DNA from 3 places in the Desulfobaculum sp. SPO524 genome. Region 1 is predicted to be linked to each of the others. Evidence: riboswitches for the same ligand, from Rfam matches in the RefSeq annotation. Region 1 holds a riboswitch; each other region holds the start of a gene.
What was found. Region 1 has a riboswitch for cobalamin ahead of ACI3L3_RS14515 (anaerobic ribonucleoside-triphosphate reductase activating protein). Riboswitches for the same ligand answer to the same signal wherever they lie in the genome.

Region 1 (6,551 bases):
GCTGATGCTGCCGCTGGTGGGATCGATGAGCCTGTTGATGCAGCGGATGAGGGTGGACTTGCCCGTACCGGACGGGCCGATGATGGCCGTGGTGGATCGTCCGCTCACTTCAAAGGAAATGCCTTTCAATACAGGCTTTCCCGCTACATATTCCTTTACCAGGTTGTCGATGCGCAAGGAGCGCTCTGAGTCATTCTTCATAGGTACGCTGTTCCAGTTCTTTACACGTATGAACCCGGAAAGGCCTTGGCCTTTCCGGGTTTTCACTCCGTCACGCCAAAAGGCGATCGGGTTTAGTTCTTTTTCTTCGCCCGCTTGGCGGCTTCCTTGGCGGCCATCTTCTTCAGGCCATCCTTGTTGTAGTAGGTGCCGGTGGATTCCGCGATGTCGCGGATGATCTTCCAGTCAGCCATGTAGGTGACGGGATAGAAGCGGTCGGCGCCCTTGAAGTTTTCCTGCATTGCAGGCGGGAAGCGGTACGTGTGGAACGCGCCAACAATCTTCTGCACCAGTTCGGGCTTCAGGTTGTGCGCGTAGCCAAAGGAAGAGGTGGGGAACTTGGCGCTGCGGTAAATGATGCGGAAGTCGTCGCGGTCGATACGGCCGGCTTCGGCCATGCGGTCGAACACGTCGGAGGCGACGGGAGCGGCGTCGTAGTCACCGTGGGCAACGCCCATGATGGACTGGTCGTGCTTGCCGGAGTACATCACGCGGTAGTCCTTATCCGGGACAAGGCCTTCCTTGGGGAAGAGCGCGCGAGGAGCGAGGTTGCCGGAGTTGGAGGAAGCGGACGTGTGCGCCACGACCTTGCCCTTCAGGTCCTCCAGCTTCTTGTAGGGGCTGTCGGCGCGGACGATCATGATGAGGTTGTAGCCCTGGAAGCCGTCGGCGTAGCCCTTAACGGCCATGGGCACAAAGCCGGCCAGATTCACGGCAAAGCCGGTGGGGCCGGTGGAGAAGCCAGCGATATGCAGGCGACCGGAACGCATGGCCTCAACTTCGGCGGCGTTGGACTGCACGGTGTAGTACACAACGCGCTTGCCGGTAGCTTTCTCAAGGTAGGCCTGGAAATCGGCGAAGGCATCCCTGTACACTGCGGGATCTTCAACAGGCGTGTAGGTAAAGACCAGGGTGCTCGGGTCGAGCCATTCGGACTCGTCCTTGGGGCTATCTGCCACCAGGTCGCCGTCCTCATCACAATACAATTCGTCAAGCTGACCACGGTTCAGGCAGTCGCCAGCAAAGGCGACACTAGCACTGGCAGCCATCAGCAGGACCAGAAGAGCGGTAAGAAATCTCTTGGCCATCAGAAACCCTCCAATCGGTTGTTTCAAACGGGACTCCGTTCTCGACTCTCGTACCGCGGCTTGAACCCCACACGCCGCGGCCTCCATTACACTGCAACACAGAGGATGCCCTGCATCCTCTTGGCGGGAATTTCCACGCCCGCCTGCGGTGCCCTTATATGATTTCCCCGCTTTTCACAAGATTATTACGATCTTGTATCGGTTTTTTCTATGGCAGGCGCATTTGCGATGCCCGCGAATTCCTGCGATGGTTTCTGCCCATTTTTTGATTCAATCCCCGGCGGCCAATGCCGCGCCCAAGCTGGCGCGGTCCATCACCAGCGCCGCCCTGACGACGGAGGAGACGTTATGCCCCTTATGCAATTGCCCCAGCTGCTCAGCACGCCCCGCACCACCGCCACCGCCCCCGGAGCGCTGTCCTCGCTCTTTACCCATGCGGCGCGGTTCGGGCCACGGGGCGTGCTTGTCCATGGGGCGAGCCTTGCCGCATCCGGCGCACTGGCCCGCCTGCTTGGCGACTGCCCCGGCGATATGGATTGCCGCGCATGGCAGCATCCCGGCGGCGAGCCCACCCTCCATCAGCTAACCGACCTGCTCTGCGCCGCGCGCGAGCACGGTGCGGACTGGATTGCCGCTGTGGGCGGCGGTAGTGTGCTGGACATCGCCAAAGGCTGCGCCGGGCTTTATCACCAGACCGGCGATGTGCAGCAGTACCACGATGGCGAAACCATCATCGGCGACACCCTGCCCTTTATTGCCGTCCCAACCACGGCGGGTACCGGCTCCGAAGCAACGCCCGTCTCGGTGCTCACCAACACCGAAACGGGCGTCAAAAAGTCCTTCCGCAGCCCCACCATGACCGCGCAGGTGGTGCTCCTGGACGCCGAACTTCTTACCGGATGCCCGGCCAAGGTTGTGGCGTCGTCGGGGCTGGACGCCATGACGCAGGCCATTGAATCCTACACCAGCAGATACGCCACGTGGTTCTCGCAAACGCTGGCCCTGCGCGGGCTGACCCTGCTGGCGGAGCATCTGCCCCGCGCCTATGACGCCGCCACCGACGGAGAGATCCCCCTGCCCCATGCCGAGGGCATCCTGCTCGGGAGCTTCCTTGCCGGGGTGGGCTTTGCGTCCTCGCGCCTTGGGGTGGTCCATGGCCTTGCCCACCCGCTGGGCGCGCGCTTCCACCAGCCCCACGGCCTGACCTGCGGCGTCTGCCTCCCCGTTGCCATCGAACTGAACCGCGAAACCATGGGCGCGCAGTATATGGAAATGAGCGATGCCATCGGCGCAGACCTTTGGGAAACCGTCCACGCCCTGCTGGCGCACTTTGGCATCCAGAACCCCTTTTCCGGGCAAACGCTTGCCGACCGCGACGCCGTTATTGAAGAGGTGCTGGTTTCCGGGTCCACCAAGGCCAACCCGCTGCCCATCACGCGTGAGCATGTAAACTGGCTGCTGGACCGCCTGCTGGCTTAGGTCACATGGGCGGGCGCCCTCTCCATAAACGCACAAAGCCCCGAACAGTCTCCTGCTCGGGGCTTTGTGCGTGGTCTCGCCCACAGGGCATAGCGCGCTATTCCAAACGCCCTTTGCCGCGCAATGTCTCGCGAATGGTTTGGGTGACGGTCTCCCACGTCATGGGCTTGCCCACAAAGGCGTCCATCCCCGCACCAAGGAAGCGTTCCACATCCTCGTTGGTGCTGTAGGCCGTCATGGCAATGATAGGAATCTCGCAGTCCAGCACCCCGGATTCCTGCGTCCGGATGCGGCGCGTGGCCTCGTCCCCATTCATCCCCGGCATGCGGATGTCCATAAGCACCACGTCAAAACGCTGCTTGCACAGAATATCCAGTGCCTGTTGGCCGTCGCCCACGGTTGTAACGCGGTGCCCTTCCCGTTTGAGAATCATCAGCACCACGGTTTGATTGACCGGATTGTCCTCGACCAGCAGTATCTCCAGTGGCGGCAGCCCCGCATCGCGCCGCGCCGCACTGGCCTTGCCAGCCCCATTTTTCCCACGCTTTATTTCATCATCCATAACTGCCTTGGCCATGCCGTGTTTGCAGAATTGCCCCGGCCCTCTGCAAGCGCCTCCCATGCACGCCATCACACAACGCCTGTCCACCCCGTACCCAACTCTGACAAACACACGGGAATTCCAGACGTTCCCTAGTATAGAATATACATACCGTTTTTTGTCAATGTTTCGGCCAAATCTGCCTGTCCGGCGGTGGCTTACGCCACACCTTTCTCCTGCCATGCACAAGAACACTGCTATTCCAACATGTTGCAGACTTGTCCACACCACCCCGCAACGGCCAAAAGGTCTCCGCAGCGCGCAGGCCGCCTTGATTTATGACTCTTTTTCCTGTGTGGCCATCAACAGATCCCCATTGAGAATGCTTTTCAACACCCTTCTCTCTCCCCACAATCAGCCAAAACCGTCCACACCCATCCGGAATGCGCACCATCCATGCCCGCCGCGCGCGCACTTTCCTGCACCTGCGGCGCTCAGGGCGCTGTCGGCAATCTTACACTTTCCACACACCAAAGTTTATCCCCTGCTATTTCGGGCTGTTAAGAAATATACCTTGTGGACAACCATGTGGATTTTCACCCCTTTTGGGCCCTTTTTTTCTAAAACGCATGAAATACTTGCGTTTTCGACTAACCCGTCAGTTTTCCAACACCCCTTTACCTCATGGCGCTTTTGGACTATGCTTCTAGAAATTATCTGCTTTTCATAAGCACTTCAAATTACTACTGATTTTCTTCCTCTTCGAGGCGTTTCGGCACTGGTGAACCCGGTGCGAATCCGGGGCGGTTCTGCCCCTGTAACCCGCGCCGCCGCTGGCGGACATGGCGACCACCACACCGCCACCCAGCAGCCCCGCGGGAAGCCAGACCACGGTCCGAAGCACTCTAAAGAAAACGAAGCGCCAACGCGGGGCGTGGCGGCTTCGTGTCTAACTCTCCAACGCGTTAGGAATGCAGTACATGCAACCCTGGAAATCCGTTCGTGGCTTTGAACGCTTTAGCTTGTGCGACTGGCCGGGCAAAACCTGCTGTGTCATCTTTCTTGGCGGGTGCAATTTGCATTGCCCTACCTGCCACAATGCCACCATGGCATGGCACCACGACACGCTGCCGACCCTTGACCAATCCGCCATGATGCGCTTTTTGCAAAACCGCACCAAATGGCTGGACGGCGTCACCATCACCGGCGGCGAACCCACCACCGTGGACGGTCTGGAGACCATCCTCGCCGACATCCACGCACTGGGCTATGCCATCAAGCTCGACACCAACGCCATGAATCCCGGCGTGGTGGCCGACATGCTGGCAACGGGCTATGTCACCACCTTTGCCGTGGACGTCAAAGGTCCCTACGAAAAGTACCCGGCCCTTACCGGCAACGCCGTCTCCGCCGAAACGGCGCAGCACAATGTTGAGCGTATTTTCGCCATGGCGCAGGACAACCCCGGACGCTTTTACTTCCGCACCACCCGGGTGCCCCTGCTCACCGATACGGACATCGAAACGGTCCGCGGGTACCTGCCCGCCGGCTTCCCCCTCACCGAACAAAAATACATAGAACCTCGGAGGACGTCAGATGCCCAGACAGATTCTGAAACGAGACGGATGCATGGAGACGTGGTCACTGGAGCGGATTGCGAGTGCCATCCTGAAGGCGCTGCAAGCCAACGGGGTGAAGGATCCGCTGCTCTCCAAGCGACTGGCTCGTAAGGTCGAATCCAAGCTGAGCGGCATCGAAGTCGCCGAGCAAGAGCACGTGCAGGACCTCGTGGAGCAGGTCCTGATGGAATCCCGCATGTACGGGGTTGCCAAGAAATATATCATTTACCGCGAACGCCGCCGCGAACTGCGCGCCCACGACAACGCCTATCTGGATGTGAAGGACACCATCGACACCTACCTGTCGAAGGCGGATTGGCGCGTGGCGGAAAACGCGAATATGTCGCACTCCTTTCAGGGGCTGATGCTGCACCTTTCCGGCTCCATTCAGGCGCGCTATGCACTGGAGAAGTATCCGGAAGAAGTCCGTCAGGCGCACGAGCACGGCTATTTCCACATCCACGACCTGTCCTTTGGCCTTGCCGGATACTGCGCAGGCTGGAGCCTGCGCGACCTGCTGCTGGAGGGCTTCAACCTTGAGGGCCGTTCCTGCGCTGGTCCCGCGCGGCATTTTGATTCCGCCCTCGGGCAGATGGTCAACTTCCTCGGCACGCTCCAGAACGAGTGGGCCGGGGCGCAGGCCTTCAATAACGTAGACACCTACCTCGCGCCCTTTATCCGTCACGACGGGCTGGACTACGAGCAGGTGCGTCAGGCCATGCAGAAATTTGTGTTCAACCTGAACACCACCTCGCGTTGGGGCGGCCAAAGCCCCTTCACGAACATGACCTTTGACCTCACCTGCCCCAAGCACATCCGCGACGAGGCCGTCATCATTGGCGGCAAGCTGCAGGACGCCACCTACGGCGACTTCCAGCAGGAGATGGACTGGATCAACCGCGCATTCCTTGAGGTTATGCTCGACGGCGACTACCACAAGCGCATTTTCTCCTTCCCCATCCCCACGTACAACATCACGGCGAACTTCCCGTGGGAATCGGAAATCGGCGATTTGCTCCTGAAGCTGACGGCCAAGTACGGCGTGCCCTACTTCCAGAACTTCATTAATTCCGACCTGGACCCCGAGGACGTTCGCTCCATGTGCTGCCGCCTCAAGATGGACCTGCGCGAACTGCGCAAAAAGGTCGGCGGCCTGTTTGGCGCGGGCGACCTGACCGGCTCCATCGGCGTGGTGACCCTGAATCTGCCCAAGCTGGCCTATCTGGCGCAGGGCGAGGAAGACTTCCTCGACATCATCACCGAGTACGCCACCATGGCGCGCGACTCGCTGGAGTTCAAACGCAAGCTCATCAACGACAACCTTGAGCGCGGCATGTTCCCGTGGTCCCAGCGCTACCTGAAAAACGGCTTTGACGGCCACTTCTCCACCATTGGACTGGTGGGCGGGCACGAAGCCTGCCAGAACCTCTTGGGCAAAGGCATTGAGACCGAAGCAGGCACCCGCCTGATGCAGCGCGTGCTGGAGCACCTGCAGGAGCTGACCTCCAAGTTCCAGGAGGACACCGGCCACCTGTACAATCTGGAAGCCACCCCGGCCGAGGGCACCAGCTACCGCCTCGCCAAGATTGACAAGCAGCTGTACAA
Region 2 (6,551 bases), on a different contig from region 1:
CACGCCGCCGCCATCGCCACTGCGCTCATGCTGCAGGGCGGGTGCACGTACAAAGACGTTGACGTCCAGCAGATACGCCGCCGCATGATCGACAACGGCAGCGCCTTATAACTCGTACAACCTCACGAACGGACCCCGTTCACGCCACGAAAAGGAGAGGAATCATGGACAATTGCAAGATCAGCCGAGTAGAACTCTACGCCGTCGCAGACCGTGAAGCACCGCCCATCCCCTGGGCCGACAATCAGGAACCGCTGCTGTACACCAACAACATCGTCCGCCTCATCACCGAGGACGGCACCGAAGGCGTTGGCGCCACCATCAGCTACACCGAAAACGACTTCGACAAGTGCATCATTGAATCCATGCGCACCATCGTCCCCGGCCTCATCGGCAAAAACCCGCTGATGACCGAGGAACTGAACTCCTGGCTGATGGCCCGCTGCTCCTGGGGCGGCCTGCCCGCCAAGTCTCCGGTGGACATCGCCGCATGGGACATCAAGGGCAAAAAGGCCAACATGCCTGTGTACATGCTGCTCGGCGGCGCACGCACCAAGATCCTCTCCTACGCTTCCACCCCCATGTTCGACACCGTCGAAGAGTACTTCCCCTACCTCGACGACTGCATCGAGCACGGCTTCACCGCCATTAAGCTGCACTGCTACTGCGTGTTCCACAAGGACCTCGCTCTCGTAAACGCTGTGCAGCAGCGCTACAAGGACTCCGGCGTCCGCTTCATGCTGGACACCGCCACCTTCTACACGCCCGAAGAGGCCATGAAGATGGCCAAACTGCTGGACGAGTACAACTGGGAGTGGCTGGAAGCCCCCGTGTCCGACTACGACTACAAGACATACCAGCGCCTTGTGGCCAACACCGATCTGGAAATCTCCAGCCACGGCAACTGCCTGCTGACCCTGCAGGAAGTCACTCACGCCCTGTCCAACGACCTGTGGTCCGACGTACGCCAGGACGCCACGGTCTGCGGCGGCATCACCCCGCTGAACAAGTGCTTCGCCATTGCCGAAGGCCACTCCAAGCCTCTTGAAATCCAGAGCATGGGCTACACCATCACACAGGCCGCCAACCTGCACGTGGCTCTTGCCCACCACAACTGCAAGTACTTCGAGCAGTTCTACCCCTACGAGAGCTTTGAGCTGGCCTGCAAGTCCACGCCCATCCGCACGGACAAGGACGGCTTCGTCCACGCCCCCGAAGGCGCAGGCCTTGGCGTTGAAATGGATTGGGACGCCGTAAAGGCCGCTTCCATCGCCACGTACAGCTTCGAGTAAACAGAGGGACCACCGATGAAACTCAACGCATCCAATGTTGACCTGAGGCTCACCCTGACGAGCTTCGCGGCCGTTGTCGCCCTTGGCGTCGTGGCCGTCCTGTACCCCGAGGGCACCAAAGGAACCATGGGCAGCATGCTTGACTTCACCGTCAAGAACCTTGGCTCCGGCTTCCTGTGGTATGCCATGTTCGCCACTGCCATGCTGCTGTATCTTGCCCTGTCCAAATACGGCAACATCCGCCTTGGCGGCGACACACCCAAGTTCAGCAAGTTTCAGCTGTTCACCATGGCCCTGTCCGCCGGCATGGGCGCCAGCACCATGTACTGGGGCTTCATCGAAGCCGTGTACTACTACATGGATCCGCAGTTCGGCATTGTGGACAAGCCCTTGTCCATGGAATACGCCGCCGCCTTCAATATGTTCCACTGGGGCGCTGCGGGCTGGTTCATGTACCTCATCGTAGCCATCCCCTTCTGCATCGTGTTCTACGTGAAGAAGAGCCGCCGCATGAGCCTGAGCGGTGTTGTCAACAGCATGTTTGACGATGCCCTGCCCCTGTGGGCGCAGAAGCTCATCGACCTGCTGTTCATCATCACTACGCTGGCGGCCACGGCGCTGACCCTCGGCCTTGGCATCCCGATGATTTCGTCCAATATCAGCCACCTGACCGGCATCCCGGACAGCCTGACCATGGGCATTGGCATCATCCTTGGCCTGTCCGTCATCTTCTCGCTCAGCTCCTACATCGGCATCGAGAAGGGCATGGCCCGCCTGAGTAATGCCACGGTGTACATCTGCGCCGGTCTTGTTGGATTCGTGTTCATCATCGGCCCCTCGGCCCTCATCATGAACAACACCACCAACGGCATCGGCATCATGCTCACCGAGTACCTGCGCATGAGCACCAACACCGATCCGTATGGCAACTCCTTCTTCCCGCAGTACTGGACGATCTTCTTCCTCGCGAACTGGATTTCCTACTCTCCGGGCCTTGGTGTGTTCATCACCAAAATTGCCAAGGGCCACAAGCTGCGCGACCTCATCCTTGTACTGGTCGGCGCGGGCACCCTCGGCACCAGCATCATCTTCGGCGTGTGCGGCACGTTCACCATGGACCTCATGAACACCGGCGCCCTTGATGCTGTTGGCTTCATCAACAACAACCAGCCCACCGCGCTGGTGACAGCCATCTTCGGCGAAACGCCGTTCCCGCTGGCCATGACCGCCGTGTACCTCATTGCCATGGTGCTGTTCACCGTGACCACCCTTGACGGTACGTCCTACTCTCTGGCCAGCATCTCCACCAAGCACCTGGACAAGGACGCCAACGTCTCCCCGATGTTCCGCCTGTTCTGGTGTCTGCTGCTGACGGTTATCCCGATTATCTTCCTGCTCATCAACGCGCAGCTGAATATCCTGAAGTCCTTCCCCGTGCTGATCATCGTCCCGATGATGCCTATCTTCGCCGTCCTCGGTTACAAGACCACGGCATACATCCAGCAGGTGTTCGGCAAGTTGGACGCCAAGGAAATCGAACTCTACTCCATCCGCCTGTCCCAGACGGACAAAAGCCCGGCCGAAATGCCCCCCATGGAGGCTGGCATTGCCGCCCCGGCAGCCGCTGACCCCACCGTCGGCGCCATGCTGAAGGACGACGCCAACATCGTCGCCCCGGCGCAGGCCGACTAAACCTGCGCCGCATCAGCCCGCGCCCACGCGGCGCAGACCGATGCACACCATCCCGGCTTGCCCCTCAAAGCCGACCGCACACCCGCCCCGGTTTCCTCAGGAAGCCGGGGCGGACTGCGTATGCAAGGCGTCGCCCCGCATGACTCCTGCTCTACCCCCTGCGCAACCATGCACATGCCAGCCCTACCAGAGGTGTATACAGCTCCGGGCCTTGTATTGGGCCGCATCCCCCATCTCTCACACTCTATAAACAACGCCGCCACCCTCTGAGCCGCCGCCTTCCACTTTTCCCTTGCCATCCAACAAAGCACATGGCTATTCTTCCCGCTCGTCCTCGCAAGGAAACGGAATACGGTGAAAATCCGTAGCGGACGCGCCACTGTAACTGACATATACCTTTCGCAGTCACTGCATTCCTCACATGCGGGAAGGCTGTGGAGCACAGGGTCAGAAGCCAGGAGACGCCCTTGCAGGCAGAGCACGACAGTCTCGCGATTTGGACTGACTCGTCATGCACGCCTTGCCACGCCCAACCGGGCGGGGTCTCTTTGTGCATTGTGTCTTCGCGCCAGTCGGTCGTTGCTCCTTGTTCATCACACATCAAAGGAGTGACCACATGCCTACCCACATTCTCGGTTTTCCCCGAATCGGAGCGAAACGAGAGCTGAAAACGGCTCTTGAAGCGTTCTGGAAGGGCGACCTCCCAGCACAGGAACTTGCCTCCACCGCCCAGTCCCTGCGCCGCGCTCACTGGGCGCAGCAAAGAACGCTGGACATGGTTAGCGTCGGCGATTTTTCGCTGTATGACCATGTGCTCGACATGAGCTTCACCCTCGGCAACATTCCGTCCCGCGCCACCGCCTCACCGGGCAGTGAACTGGATGCCTACTTCCGCATCGCGCGCGGGCGCTCCGCCGCCGACCGAAGCAAAGACGGCGTCAACGCCGGTGAAATGACCAAGTGGCTCGACACCAACTACCACTACATCGTCCCCGAATTCACCAAGGACACCACCTTCTCCCTGAACGCGGACCGCTTGCTCGACCAGCTTGCCGAGGCTCACAAGGACGGACGCCAAGCCAAGCCCGTCATCATCGGCCCCGTCACCTACCTTTGGCTCGGCAAAGCGAAGGATGACAGTGACAAATCAAAGCTGTTGCCACGGCTCGTACCCGTCTACGAACAGCTCCTCAACGCGCTCCATAAGGCTGGCGCGCAGTGGGTCCAGATTGACGAACCCATTCTTGTCACGGAGTTGGACGCCTCGTGGCGCGCCATGCTTGAAGCCACCTACAACCGCCTTGCATCAAGCCCGGTAAAGTCCCTGCTTGCCACCTACTTCGGCACGCTGGAGGAGAATCTCGACTTTGCTCTTGGCCTCCCGACCAACGGCATCCATATCGACGCCGTGCGAGGCCGCTCGGAAGTCCCTCAGATTGTCGACGCGCTCCCCGGTGACAAGGTCCTCTCCCTTGGCGTCATCGACGGCCGCAACATCTGGAAAAGCGACCTCACCGCACTGCTTGACTGGCTGGAACCTTTGGCGACGCAGTTGGGGGATCGCCTGTGGCTGGCGCCATCCTGCTCCCTGCTGCACGTTCCTGTTGACGTAGAACTTGAGGACGCCATGGACGCAGAAATCCGCAGCTGGCTTGCCTTCGCCACGCAAAAGCTAGATGAACTGCGCATTCTCGACATAGCGCTCACGCAAGGACGCGACGCCGTTTCCACCGATTTGGCCGACAACGCCCGGGCCATACACAGCCGCCAAACCTCCACAAGAGTCCACAATCCCACGGTGAAGGAGCGCGTGCGGGCCATTACGACAGAGATGGGGCGCCGCAACAGCCCGTACAATGAGCGCCGAAACAGACAAAAAGACGCCCTCAACCTTCCCCTCTACCCAACGACCACCATTGGTTCCTTTCCGCAGACCAAGGACATCCGCGCCGCACGACTGCGCTTCCGCAAGGGGGAGCTCGATACAAAGGCCTACACGGAGCAGATGCGCCACCAGATCGAAACCGTCGTCGCAGAGCAGGAAAAGCTCGGGCTGGACGTCCTGGTACACGGTGAACCGGAACGAAACGATATGGTAGAATACTTCGGCACGCATCTGGAGGGCTACGCCTTCAGTGCCTATGGCTGGGTCCAGTCCTACGGCTCGCGGTGCGTCAAGCCGCCCATCATCTTCGGCGATGTCTCCCGCCCCGGTCCCATAACCGTGAAGTGGAGCACCTTTGCCCAATCCCTCACGGAGAAGCCGATGAAAGGCATGCTCACAGGCCCGGTGACACTCCTCAACTGGTCCTTCGTCCGCAACGATCAACCCCGCGCACAATCCTGCCGCCAGCTCTCCCTCGCCATGCGCGACGAAGTTCTGGATCTGGAAAAGGCGGGGATTCACGTCATCCAAATTGACGAAGCCGCCCTGCGTGAAGGCCTGCCCCTGCGGAAGTCGCAGTGGAGCGACTACCTCGACTGGGCCGTTGCATCCTACAGGATTACCGCCAACGGCGTGCAGGACGTCACCCAGATTCACACGCACATGTGCTACTCGGAATTCAACGACATCATCGCGGCAATTGCCGACATGGACGCAGATGTCATCACCATTGAGACGTCCCGCTCCGATATGGAACTTCTCGATGTGTTTGACGACTTCTCCTATCCCAATGAAATAGGGCCCGGCGTCTATGACATTCACTCGCCAAACATCCCGTCTGTGGATTCCATCGTGGACCTGATGCGCAAGGCCGCACAACGCATCCCTGCCGAAAGGCTCTGGGTCAACCCCGATTGTGGCCTTAAAACACGCGCATGGCCCGAGACTCTCGCCTCTCTTGAAAACATGGTTACAGCCGCCAAGCAGCTGCGCGGCCAGTAGCACCACCTTGGTCGCATCCGCGAGGATGCCGCCATGCCTTGTGCGCGGCCTGTCCCCTGAGCAGGGAAGCAGGCCGCGCTTTTTGTCTCACTCCCTCCCCCCTTCGCATCCGCAGCCGTAGGGCCACAGCCCAAGCCATCCGCACAGAATACAGCCCCACTACCGACGCGAAACTCGCACAAAGAACGCCCATACACGGCGATGCCTCTTGAACTCTTTCCTTGCGTCATCACCTCAAAAATGAGTGTATAGAGAGTATGGAGGTGTATTCCATGCGTTGTGCTCTTGCCCTGCTTCTCACCATCGTGCTCTGTGGCGCGGCCCCATCCGCACTGCATGCTGCCGAGCCGCTCCGCATCTATCTCGACGCCGACAGGTCAAGCGCGCAGGAATCCACAACCGCCATTGAACGCGGCATCAAAACCGCCTTGGCAGAAGTCCACAACACACTCCTTGGCCGCCCGGTGGAGCTGACCGTCCTCGACCACCGGGGCAATGCCATGCGCAGCCTTGCCAATCTCAAAGCCGCCGCCGCAGACCCCAATATGCTGGCAGTGTATTGTGGCCTGCACTCTCCGCCCGTGCTGACGAACCTCTCTTTCATCAACGACAGCGGGATTCTGCTGCTCAACCCGTGGGCCGCCGCAGGCCCTATCACGCGCCCCAAAAGTGGCCCAAAC
Region 3 (6,551 bases), on a different contig from region 1:
ATCCGCTGGATTTCGACGGGCTGGACGCCAAGATTGAGAAGGCCAAGGCCAAGACGGGCAAAAAGAGCGGCTGCACCACCTTTGAGGCGCGCATCCATGGCGTGAATTGCGTTGTGGCTATGCTCATCGCGGACTTCCGCGGCGGCTCCGTTGGCGCGGCAGAGGGCGAGAAGTTCATCCGCGCCGCCGAGCGTGCGCGCAAGAAGCATTACCCCTTCATCGCTTACGTGCACGGCACGGCAGGCATCCGCATTCAGGAGGGCGTCAACGGCGTCATCCAGATGCCGCGATGCACCATGGCCGTGCGGCGCTACATTGAAGCCGGTGGTCTGTATCTGGTGCTGTACGACACCAACTCCTACGCCGGTCCTGTGGCCAGCTTCCTTGGCTGCTCGCCGTATCAGTTCGCGGTGCGTTCCTCGAACATCGGCTTTGCCGGGCCCGGCGTTATCAAGGAGACCACGGGCATCGACATTCCGCCCAACTACCACGACTGCCATCAGGCGCTTTCACGCGGGCATATTCAGGGCATCTGGGACCGCAGGGAGATTCGCAAGAACCTCCAGCAGGCCCTTTTGACCATGGGTGGCCGCAACCTGTACTACAGATAGACACTCTCGGAGCGGAAGCGGCCCGCTGCTTCCGCTCCGGTCAACGTCATACGAACCGCAAGAGGACACTCTCGTGACAGACGTCAAGGCTCTTCTGGAAGAAATGAAAGCCTCCCCCTATGAGATGGTGGAGGTCAGAGCACCGCATACCGGAGTGGTCGAGTACGTAGTGACCGAGACAGCCACCCAGGTTTCCGGCGTGTCCGGAACGTGGGATGAGAAGCCGGGAACGCTGCTCGCCTACCTTGAGCGTGAAAATACCAAAAAGCCCATCCACGCCCCCCTCAAGGGCGAGGTGGACGCCGTATGCCTTGAGCACTCCGGGCAGTTTGTGGAGGAGGGGACGCTGCTGTGTACCCTGCGCCACTACCTGACCAAGGAAGAAGTCATCGCCGCTATTCTCAAGAAGACGCTGCACCTGTTCCACGCCCCGGAGCAGGCCAAGTACTACTTCACCCCGGATGTGGATACCAAGGTCAAGGCCTCGGGCTGCAAGAGCGTGCGCGTGCGCGAAGGCATGGACCTGTTCATCATGTCGCGCATGAAGCGTGAGGCGCCGTTGCCGTACAGCGGTCCGGAAGGCCTTATCTACGCGCTGTACTTTAAGCACAACGAATCCGTCCCCGCGGGCGCGCCGCTCATCGGTGTGTGCCCCGAGGACCTGCTCCCCGTCATTCAGGACGTGGTCAACCGCGTGCAGGGTGAGTGGGAAGAACATAACTAGGAGACGCCGTGGGCAAAATTCTTCAGATTCGTGTTTCGGCTTCCACGCCGTATCCGGACGACGTAAAACGTGCGTGGCCCAGACTTTTTGCCATTGCATGGCCGGAAACGGACGCTCCGGTGACCGCCGGAGGCGGCCAGCCTGGGGTTGTGGAATTGGTCACAGCCCTTGACGACCAGGTGCGTTTTGGCCTTAAAGACAAGGAACTGAAGGCGACGTTGCGAGAGGGGCTGGATACGGCCCTTGGCCTCGTCGCCAATCTGGACGCCGCCCTCGGCGACTGGAATCCCGGGGAAGCTAACGCCATCAGCGTGCGGCTGGAAGACGCCCTGGACGCACTGGAAGAGAAAGCTCCGGCACCCAAATAGCCGGGGATAGAAACGAAAACGAAATCGGGAGAGTCTCATGGCTTCTTTGAACAAGGTAATGCTTATCGGCCGTCTTGGTCGTGACCCCGAGCTGCGCTACACGCAGGCCGGCCAGCCCATCGTGAACATGCGTATGGCAACGGACGAGTCCTACACCAACCAGCAGGGCGAGCGCGTGGACAAAGCCGAGTGGCATTCCGTCGTCGTCTTTGGCCGTCAGGCCGAACCCTGCGCCAACTACCTGCGCAAGGGCAGCCTCGTGTACGTTGAGGGCAGCCTGCAGACGCGCAAGTGGCAGGGTCAGGACGGCAATGACCGCTACAGCACCGAAGTCAAGGCCCAGCGCGTGCAGTTCCTGGACTCCCGGAATACGCAGCAGCAGGGCGGCTACGACGCTCCGCGCCAGCAGCAGGCTCAGCCGCAGCAGCAGTCCCAGCAGTGGGGCGGCCAGCAACAGCAGCCGCAGCAGCAACAGCAGCAGCCTGCTGAAGACCTCGGCCCGGCATTCCCGTCCGAGGCATCCGGCATGGATGATGTGCCGTTCTAAACCGCGAAGCGGTAGGTGCCATATAAGGCATTTGGGAGGGCGACAGCGATGTCGCCCTCTTTTTTTGGGCTTTCGGCCCGAGGGGCGATGCGCCTGACGCGCCAGAGCGAAAGTTCCACCCGCTGTGGGGGGAGACAGTCGGCGCTCGACGACAATTCCGTTCCGGTACGCGAGGAGTATCTAGGCCTTTTTTGTCCGCTCTTGAGGCAAGGTGGCGTCCTTCACCACCGCCGCTCCAGAGGGCGGTGGCGGGCCGAGAGGGCGGGGCGCCACGTACAGCGCGCGGGTGCGCCGCGCGGCATCCTGTGCGTCATTCCGAGGAAAACGCCGCATGCCGGGCCAGCGCGGGAAACACCTCCAAATTCTGTTGCCCACTTGTGCGAAGGCGCAGGGAAGCGTAGCGTAATGATTGAGCTTTCCAAACGCTTTGGCGCAAGGAGGAGTCATGCCCGCACCCCGCGATATGTCGTTCTACCGCTACGATGAATCCCACCGTTTTGCGGCGGAGTATCCGCGCCTTGCGCGGCAGGTTGTGGCGGATTTTGAACTGACGCAGGGCCTGTGCCTCGACCTTGGCACCGGCGGCGCGGCCCTTGCCATTGAGATGGCAAAACTGACGCGCATGCGCTTTGTGGGCGTGGACAACAACGCCGGGGCGCTTGGTCTGGCCCGCGAAAATGGTCAGCGGCACGGCGTGACTTCCCAGCGCCTGTCCCTTGTGGCGGTGGATGTGCATGCGTTGCCGTTGGCGGCGGGGAGTGTGGACTTTGTCATCAGCCGCGGGTCCATCCCCTTCTGGGCGGACCGGAGCCGCGTCCTTGCGGAGGTGCACCGCGTGCTGCGTCCTGATGGGCGCACATTCATCGGCTGCGGCTTTAGCCGGGACCAGCCCCAAGAGGCCGTGGAGAAGATGCGCCCGGCGTGGGCGCGTGAGGACAGCGACGATGAGCGCATGCGCTGGCGCGACCCCGATGTGCTACGCGGCATACTGGAGGCCGCGGGCGTAGAGACGTATCTCATCATGCGTCAGCCCGGATATGGGCACTGGATAGATATCCGCAAATAGTCCCTGCTGGCGGCGCTATTCCCACTTCAGTATGGGGCGGAATTTTCGGGAAAATGGGCGGGGGCGTTTTTTGAAGGAAATTGCGCCCGCCAATCCTGCGGGGTGCGAGTGTCATCTCGCTGTCAGCCGTACCAGGCAGGGGTTTCGCCCCTGTGGAGGGCTGATGATTTTCCCTGAATTTGGGCAGTATTTGGCAGTATTCGGCCTTGAGTGCCCCATACGTTTTTGCTAGGTACCGCTCACTCATTACGCAGTGAACTTCAGGTGCCCACAGGGCAACCAAGGAAATCCGGTGCGAGTCCGGAGCGGTCCCGCCGCTGTATTCCCAAGCATTTCACGGCAGTGCCTTTGCGGCGCGCCGGAGAGGGGAAAGCCAGTCATCCTGCCTGAAGCGTTTCTGACCGTCCGGGGTACGCGGATACCACGGCGGGCAAGAAATACATCCCCCGAACCCTCCCGCGGCAAATCTTGGGCCGCAGGGTAAAAATCATGGCACGACGGCTTGAAGCAGTATCGTGGTCGCATGTGTTTTGTCGTGTGCGATCCGGCGCTTTGTGCCGTCAGCGGAGACCCGATGCCGAAACAGATTCTCAAACGCGACGGTTGTCTTGAAACCTGGTCCACGGAGCGCATTGCCGGCGCCATCTTGAAGGCTCTCAATTCCAGCGGCATCAAGGACCCGCTCCTTGGCAAGCGCCTTGCCCGCAAGGTTGCCGAGCATATCGACGCCGAAGGCGTGGACGTTCCGGAGCAGGAATACGTTCAGGACACTGTGCAGCTGGTGCTGATGGAAGCCCGCCTCTACTCCGTGGCCGAGCGCTACATCATCTACCGCGAAAAGCGGCGCGAGATGCGCAACCAGAATCAGGCTTACATCGACATCTCCAAGATGATCGAAAGCTATCTGGACCGCTCCGACTGGCGCGTGAACGAGAACTCCAATATGGTGCATTCCTTCCAGGGACTCATCCTGCACATGGCCGGTTCCGTTCAGGCCCGGTACGTGCTGGAAAAGTACCCGGAAGAAGTCCGGCAGGCCCACAACCACGGCTATTTCCACCTGCATGACCTGTCCTTCGGCCTTGCGGGCTATTGCTCCGGCTGGAGCCTGAGGGACCTCCTGCTGGAAGGCTTTAACCTCTCTGGCCGCTGCTCCTCCACGCCGCCCAAGCACTTTGACGCCGTGTGCGGACAGATTGTCAACTTCCTCGGCACGCTGCAGAACGAGTGGGCCGGCGCGCAGGCGTTCAACAACGTGGACACCTACCTCGCCCCCTTCGTGCGTGAGGACGGCCTCAGCTACCACGATGTGAAGCAGCAGATGCAGAAGCTGCTCCACAATCTGAACACCACCTCGCGTTGGGGCGGCCAGAGCCCGTTCACCAACTTTACCTTCGACTTCGTGCCGCCCAAGCACATGGCCAAAGAGGCCGTGATCATCGGCGGCAAGCTGATGGATTCCACCTACGGCGAATACGCCGAGGAAATGGAAATGATCAACCGCGCGTTCCTTGAAGTGATGCTTGAGGGCGACGCCGACGGCCGCATCTTCTCCTTCCCGGTGCCCACGTACAACGTCACCTCCGACTTTCCGTGGGATTCCGAGTCCGGCAAGCTGCTGCTGAAGATGACCTCCCGCTACGGCGCGCCGTACTTCCAGAACTTCATCAACTCGGACCTGAACCCCGAGGACGTGCGTTCCATGTGCTGCCGCCTGCAGATGGACCTGCGCGAAATCCGCAAGAAGACCGGTGGCCTGTTCGGCGCCGGCGACCTGACCGGTTCCATCGGCGTCGTCACCCTGAACCTGCCCAAGCTGGCCTATCTGGCCCACAACGAGGAAGACTTCCTCGACCTCGTGGCCGAGTACGCCAGCCTTGCCAAGGACTCTCTGGAGTACAAGCGCAAGCTCGTCACCCAGAACCTTGAGGCGGGCATGTTCCCGTTCTCGCGCCGCTACCTGAAGAATGGCTACAAGGGCCACTTCTCCACCATCGGCGTTATTGGCGGCCACGAGGCCTGCTTGAACCTTCTTGGCAAGGGCATCGAGAGCGAAGCCGGTCTGCGCCTGATGCGCCGTACGCTGAAGCACCTGCGTCAGCTCATCGTGGACTTCCAGGAAGAGACGGGCAACCTCTACAACCTTGAGGCCACCCCCGGCGAAGGCACCTGCTACCGTCTGGCAAAAATCGACAAGGACCTGTACGAAGACATCAAGACCTCCGGTCAGGATGTGCCGTACTACACCAACTCCACGCTGCTGCCCGTAGGCATCACCTCCGACGTGGTGACCGCGCTGGAGCACCAGAACGAGCTGCAGACCGTGTATAACGGCGGCACCGTGTTCCATACCTTCCTCGGCGAGGCCGCGCCCTCCGAGGAAAGCGTGAAGAGCTACCTCATCCGCGCCATGTCCAACACCAAGATTCCGTATATCTCGGTGACGCCCACCTTCTCGGTGTGCAAGGAGCACGGCTACATCTTCGGCGAGCACTTCTCCTGCCCCACCTGCGGTGAGGATACGGAAGTCTACACCCGCGTTGTGGGCTACTACCGCCCCGTGAACCGCTGGAACAAGGGCAAGCAGGAAGAGTACCGCGACCGCAAGGAATACGCTATGGAGTCCTTCTGCGGTTGCGAGTGCAGCGCCTAGCACGGGCGAGAGCAGCGGCCTTTTCGAGAGCGTTTTCACAGGAGTTCATGCATGATACTCAGTGCGCAGCAGTTGCGCGCCCTCCGGCAGCGTAACGATGAAGAATTGCGAAAGGGGCAGTACGCCAAGCACGGCTACCCCGCGCATACCATTCGCGACCTGTTGCAGACCGTGGAGGCGCTGAAAAAGGAAAAGAAAAAGTGGCAACGCCTTGCCACCACGCGCGGCAAAACCCTCGACGAAATCCATGAGCTGGCCGAGAAAAACGGCAACGGCGATGGAAACGGAGAGTGCAGCTAAGTTGCCCGCGCCATACCGCCATACCAAAGGGCCGGGAGGATATATCCTCCCGGCCCTTTTTGCGTGCTGCCCCAGCAGGGAAGGGGCGCAGATTTCTGCCGCAACGGGGCGGCCGGAATTGTTCAGCTTTTGCTCCAAAATGTGTTGAGCGTGGGAAAAGCCTTGTCCCATCGGTGTATTTCGGATTTCGAACAGCCGCGAATTGCGTTACCCTTGATGGGAGTCGATACGTCCGCCGCGCGCTGGCGAGGGCGCGCGGCACAAGCTTCACCAGGGGGACAG

Region 2: it holds a riboswitch for cobalamin, as region 1 does, so the genes downstream of both, metE (5-methyltetrahydropteroyltriglutamate--homocysteine S-methyltransferase) here and ACI3L3_RS14515 (anaerobic ribonucleoside-triphosphate reductase activating protein) in region 1, are expected to answer to the same signal.
Region 3: it holds a riboswitch for cobalamin, as region 1 does, so the genes downstream of both, ACI3L3_RS07645 (ribonucleoside triphosphate reductase) here and ACI3L3_RS14515 (anaerobic ribonucleoside-triphosphate reductase activating protein) in region 1, are expected to answer to the same signal.

The regions. Positions count from the first base shown of each region.
Region 1 is NZ_JBJDSB010000005.1:38,078-44,628, forward strand. It holds gene phnC (phosphonate ABC transporter ATP-binding protein) at 1-201, opposite strand, end outside; gene phnD (phosphate/phosphite/phosphonate ABC transporter substrate-binding protein) at 294-1,307, opposite strand; gene ACI3L3_RS14505 (iron-containing alcohol dehydrogenase family protein) at 1,656-2,786, shown strand; gene ACI3L3_RS14510 (response regulator) at 2,884-3,363, opposite strand; cobalamin riboswitch at 4,084-4,242, shown strand; gene ACI3L3_RS14515 (anaerobic ribonucleoside-triphosphate reductase activating protein) at 4,308-5,057, shown strand; gene ACI3L3_RS14520 (ribonucleoside triphosphate reductase) at 4,957-6,551, shown strand, end outside.
Region 2 is NZ_JBJDSB010000002.1:1,238,254-1,244,804, forward strand. It holds gene ACI3L3_RS11040 (FAD-dependent oxidoreductase) at 1-111, shown strand, start outside; gene ACI3L3_RS11045 (mandelate racemase/muconate lactonizing enzyme family protein) at 165-1,292, shown strand; gene ACI3L3_RS11050 (BCCT family transporter) at 1,308-2,984, shown strand; cobalamin riboswitch at 3,280-3,469, shown strand; gene metE (5-methyltetrahydropteroyltriglutamate--homocysteine S-methyltransferase) at 3,601-5,871, shown strand; gene ACI3L3_RS11060 (ABC transporter substrate-binding protein) at 6,144-6,551, shown strand, end outside.
Region 3 is NZ_JBJDSB010000002.1:440,333-446,883, forward strand. It holds gene ACI3L3_RS07620 (carboxyl transferase domain-containing protein) at 1-611, shown strand, start outside; gene ACI3L3_RS07625 (biotin attachment protein) at 685-1,335, shown strand; gene ACI3L3_RS07630 (hypothetical protein) at 1,344-1,703, shown strand; gene ACI3L3_RS07635 (single-stranded DNA-binding protein) at 1,741-2,250, shown strand; gene ACI3L3_RS07640 (class I SAM-dependent methyltransferase) at 2,696-3,316, shown strand; cobalamin riboswitch at 3,562-3,721, shown strand; gene ACI3L3_RS07645 (ribonucleoside triphosphate reductase) at 3,891-5,969, shown strand; gene ACI3L3_RS07650 (hypothetical protein) at 6,021-6,269, shown strand.